2 regions of the Rossellomorea sp. H136 genome follow, and region 2 is predicted to be linked to the other one. Evidence: predicted binding sites of a transcription regulator. Region 2 holds the regulator's gene; the other holds the start of a gene.

Region 1 (2,417 bases), 540 kb from region 2:
AGAATTTTTAAAAATATGCGAGACAACCCTCGAAATTTATGGTATTATTTTGGTGAAAAATGTAAATGGAGGCGATGAAATGAGAGAAAAATCTCGAATTATAGAAGAATATGAAGTGAATCCCCATACGATGATCCTGCAGCCAATTGAGTACGGTGCCAGGACATTTACCAAAATCATAGAGGTAGATGACGTACTAATCTCCCCATTTAAACCGTTCGATATTTTAAAGAAGAGCTGTGAATTCTTTGGTTCCTCCTATGAAGGAAGAAAAGAAGGCACCAAAAGACTTACGGGTATCATCTACAAAGCTCCCATCATGGTGAATCCTCAGATGTCCATTTATCTATTTCCAACATCATCTCCTGTCAAGCAAGAATGCGCCTGGATTTCCCATTCACATGTTCGCGGGTATGAACGCTCGACAAATGGATCAACACGGGTCTTTCTTCAAAACAATGAGTCCTGCATGGTTCCCATTTCTTACAGTTCCTTTGAAAATCAAATGCTTCGTACATCTGACTTGCGAATCGCTTACACACAGCGTGTCGCGGAAATGGAAAGTAAATATAATACGAAGGTTCAAACTGAAATGAGTAATATCAAAACGTTTTACCTTAACCGAAATATCAAAAAAAACGATGCGTGAGATGAATCACGCTTCTTTTGTTGTATCTGTTTTCGATTCCAGGAATCGGCGATACAAATAATGTCTCATTAAATCCTCCACGCGGTTTCGAAGGCGCGGATTAAAGTAATTATGGTGCTCCTCATAACCCTTATACAGAAACATATACATTGTAAAGGCTTCGTCTGATTGAATTCGCTCTACCTTCATCTTATTGGTCCTCATGTACTTTTTGACATGAGCGAGTTCTCCTTGGATGACCTTCATCGTCTCCTCAATCATTTCTAAATACGGTCGTTTTAATTTAAACGGGCTGCTGTCTACGATTTGCAGATCACGATTCAAAATCGTCAGCACCATCGGTAAATATATGGCCTGTTCTAATATGTTCCTGTCGTTCTCCGGGATTCTTGTCATATGAAAAGACTCCTTTTCACTTTAGTATAGAACGAATGTTCGTGTTTTTATTTTACGTGGAATTCGATTTACTTTCAATAGCGAAAGTTGTAGAATTTGAATTTGTTTCTATTATGAAGGGCAGATCGGATTTTTATCCATAAAGGGAAAAGTATTTCTGACGTCGAAATAATAAAGAGAATAGAAGAAAGGAAGGTGCCGGAACATGAATAAAGGAATCGAAATCCACGATCTCTATGAGTTAAGGGCCTTATCAGATCCAAGATTGTCACCAAGTGGAGATGAAGCCGTTTATGTCAAAACCATCATGTGTGAAGAAAGAAATGAGTATTTCTCAACCTTACATAGCATTCGTCTGCAAGATAAGACCACTCGCCAATGGACTTTCGGAGAACAAAAAATTTCAACTCCCAGATGGTCACCTGATAGTAGAAAGATCGCCTTTGTCTCGAATCGCTCCGGTGTGAATCAACTATACCTCATCCACCGGGATGGAGGGGAAGCAGAACAGCTGACAGATTACCAAAAAGACGTTTCAAATCCAGTCTGGTCTCCGTGCGGTGAGAAAATTGCAGTCTCGCTCCGGCTTAAAAAGGGGGAGACGTTTGAAAAAAATGAAGGCGAAGAAGAGATATTAAAGCCATACGTTACCACAAGCATGAAATATAAAAGTGACGACCGAGGATTCGATGATAACTGCTACTCGCAAATAGTAGTGGTGGACGTGGCGTCGAAAAAAATGAGAAGAGTCACGGATGATGTCCATGATTACGCTCTTCACTCCTGGTCTCCCGATGGAAAGCACATCGCGTTTTCAGTGGACAGAACGAAAGACAAAGATTTCTCCTTCCAGTCTGATTTATTTATTTTTCACCTTGAAATGAATGAATATAAAAAGATTAATAAAGAATCGGGTTACTATGGAGGAGCAGCCTGGTCTCCCGACGGAAAGCATCTTGCCTACATGGGGCATGGACGTGAATATGAGAATGCGACACATAATAAGGTGTGGCTGTATCATTTTGAAACTGGACATGCCATCTGCCTGACAGAAGGCATGGATTTGCCCGTAGGAGACTATATTAATAGCGACAGCATCCAAGGTTCATCACAAACGGGGATTTTATGGTCAAAGGATAATGAAAGCTTCTATTTCCTGGCGTCTGATGCAGGGAACACAGTTCTTTATTACGCTCATATTGAAGGGGCCATCTACCCTGCACTGCTGCAGGAAGAACAGCATGTATACGGATTCGACTTCGATTCAACTCGACAAGTGATGCTCGTTGCCATGAGCAAACCGACCGAACCTGGTGAATTATATATTCTTCATGTTCCTAGTGGTGAGCTGACGGAAATAACCAGTCTGAAC
Region 2 (2,417 bases):
TGCTAATTCCTCTTCTTGACGATCCAAAGATGTTTCCTGTGTATCTTTCTTTGTACTGACTCTGCAGTAAATTACTGCCTTCATCTTCTATCCCTCTATTCTTCGTTCATTACCAATTCATAGTCTGAATGGGTGGATAATGTTGGATTTTCTATAGGTAACACAAGTGATTCACCGGGTTTGATTGAGAAAGATGTGAGATTGTTTTCCTCTCCTACCCAAGCGATAAATTCTTCCACAGTCATAGAATATTCTTCATTGTACTGTTTGGCAATAGTCCAAAGTGTGTCCCCATCCTGAACGGTGATGCTTTGATATGACGGCTGGTTTGCCATAAATAATAGCAAATAGGCTGCAGATAAAAGCGCTAAAACAAATAATATTATAATGTAAGAGAAACGATTCCAAATGTGAGTTAACATAAAAAATACCTCCATACGAATGTTTGTTCTGTTTTTGTTATATTTATTGTAATACGAACATTCGTTTGGTGTCAACAAGAATTCGAACTTATGTTTGTACCAGCTGGAAAGACATGCTATAATGGGAACATAAGATCTATAATAGAGGTGCGTGAACATGACAAAATTGTCTAAAAGACAGCAAGACATACTAGAATATATTAAAATTGCAGTAAGAGAAAAAGGGTACCCACCTTCCGTACGGGAAATCGGGGAAGCCGTTGGTCTTGCTTCTAGTTCTACCGTACACGGACATCTGGCCAGGTTAGAGAGCAAAGGTCTTATTCGCAGAGATCCCACTAAACCTAGAGCCATCGAAATCTTAAATCTTGAAGAGGATACGATTCCGCGTCAGCGGGTTGTGAACGTTCCTTTAATCGGTAAGGTTACAGCCGGTCAACCCATTACGGCTGTGGAGAATGTCGAGGAATTCTTCCCACTGCCTGAGCGTATGGCACCTTCAGATGAACAGGTCTTCATGCTGGAAATCATGGGTGACAGTATGATAGAAGCCGGGATCTTGGATGGGGATTTTGTTATCGTGCGTCAGCAGCAAACAGCAAATAATGGAGACATCGTCGTAGCGATGACAGAGGAAGATGAAGCGACTGTAAAACGCTTCTTTAAAGAAAAGGATTATGTTCGATTACAACCAGAGAATTCGACTATGGCTCCGATCATTTTACGAAATGTATCCATTTTAGGAAAAGTTGTCGGAGTTTATCGTCAAGTACATTAATATGTTTAAGCCGCTATGTATAATAGCGGCTTAATTTTATCTATACTTTTGAAGACTCAAAAAAAGCAGTGGGTGGTAGCATTTTTCGCTACCACCCACTGCTTTTAATTAATAGCAATTTTCATGGATTAATACATTTGAATGTATTGCTCGCGCTCCCATGGATGAACTTGTGTACGGAACATATCCCATTCGATCTCTTTCGCTTCTACGAAATGTTCGAAGATGTGTTCTCCAAGAGATTTAACGATTACTTCATTTGTTTTAAGGTTTTCTAATGCAGCGTGTAATGTTGCTGGAAGATCTACGATTCCCGCTTCTTCACGCTCTTTTTTGTCCATAACATAAATGTTACGGTCGATTGGCTTAGGAGCTGGAAGGTTATTTTTGATTCCATCTAATCCAGCTGCCAGTAATACAGCCATCGCCAGGTATGGGTTAGCTGCCGGGTCAACACTACGGACTTCAACACGTGTGCTTAATCCACGAGAAGCAGGGATACGGATTAAAGGGCTGCGGTTACGAGCAGACCATGCAACATAACAAGGTGCTTCATATCCTGGTACTAAACGCTTGTATGAGTTTACAGTCGGATTCGTGATCGCTGTAAAGTCAGTTGCATGTTTAATGATACCTGCAAGGAATTGACGAGCAGTATCGCTTAATTGCAGATCTCCCTTTTCATCGAAGAAAGAGTTTTCCCCATTTTTGAATAGGGACATGTTACAATGCATTCCTGATCCATTTACACCAAATAAAGGCTTAGGCATGAATGTTGCGTGTAATCCATGCTTACGTGCAATCGTTTTAACCACTAGTTTAAATGTTTGGATATCATCACATGCTCTTAATGCACTTGCATATTTAAAGTCGATCTCATGTTGACCAGGGGCAACTTCGTGGTGAGATGCTTCGATTTCAAAGCCCATTTCTTCTAGTTCTAATGCGATATCACGACGGCAGTTCTCACCTAAATCTGTAGGAGCTAAATCGAAATAGCCACCGTTATCGTTTAATTCTAATGTCGGCTCACCATTTACGTCTAATTTAAAGAGGAAGAATTCTGGCTCAGGTCCAAGATTGAAGTCAGTAAACCCTAGCTCTTCCATTTGACTTAGGATGCGCTTTAAATTGTTCCGCGGATCTCCTTCGAATGGAGTGCCATCTGGATTGTAGATATCACAGATCAGTCGGGCTACTTTTCCTTTTTCAGCTGT

What was found. The regulator LexA, encoded in region 2, represses DNA repair genes until DNA is damaged. The targets are predictions, from matches to a motif close to CGAACATATGTTCG.
Region 1: a site for LexA is predicted at 1,074-1,087, ahead of ACYH0O_RS08360 (YhjD family protein). Genes of this name have one in related genera too.

The regions. Positions count from the first base shown of each region.
Region 1 is NZ_CM166371.1:1,654,057-1,656,473, forward strand. It holds gene ACYH0O_RS08355 (competence protein ComK) at 80-649, shown strand; gene ACYH0O_RS08360 (YhjD family protein) at 656-1,045, opposite strand; gene ACYH0O_RS08365 (S9 family peptidase) at 1,251-2,417, shown strand, end outside.
Region 2 is NZ_CM166371.1:2,190,527-2,192,943, reverse strand. It holds gene ACYH0O_RS11000 (YneB family resolvase-like protein) at 1-84, opposite strand, end outside; gene yneA (cell division suppressor protein YneA) at 96-422, opposite strand; gene lexA (transcriptional repressor LexA) at 580-1,200, shown strand; gene glnA (type I glutamate--ammonia ligase) at 1,329-2,417, opposite strand, start outside.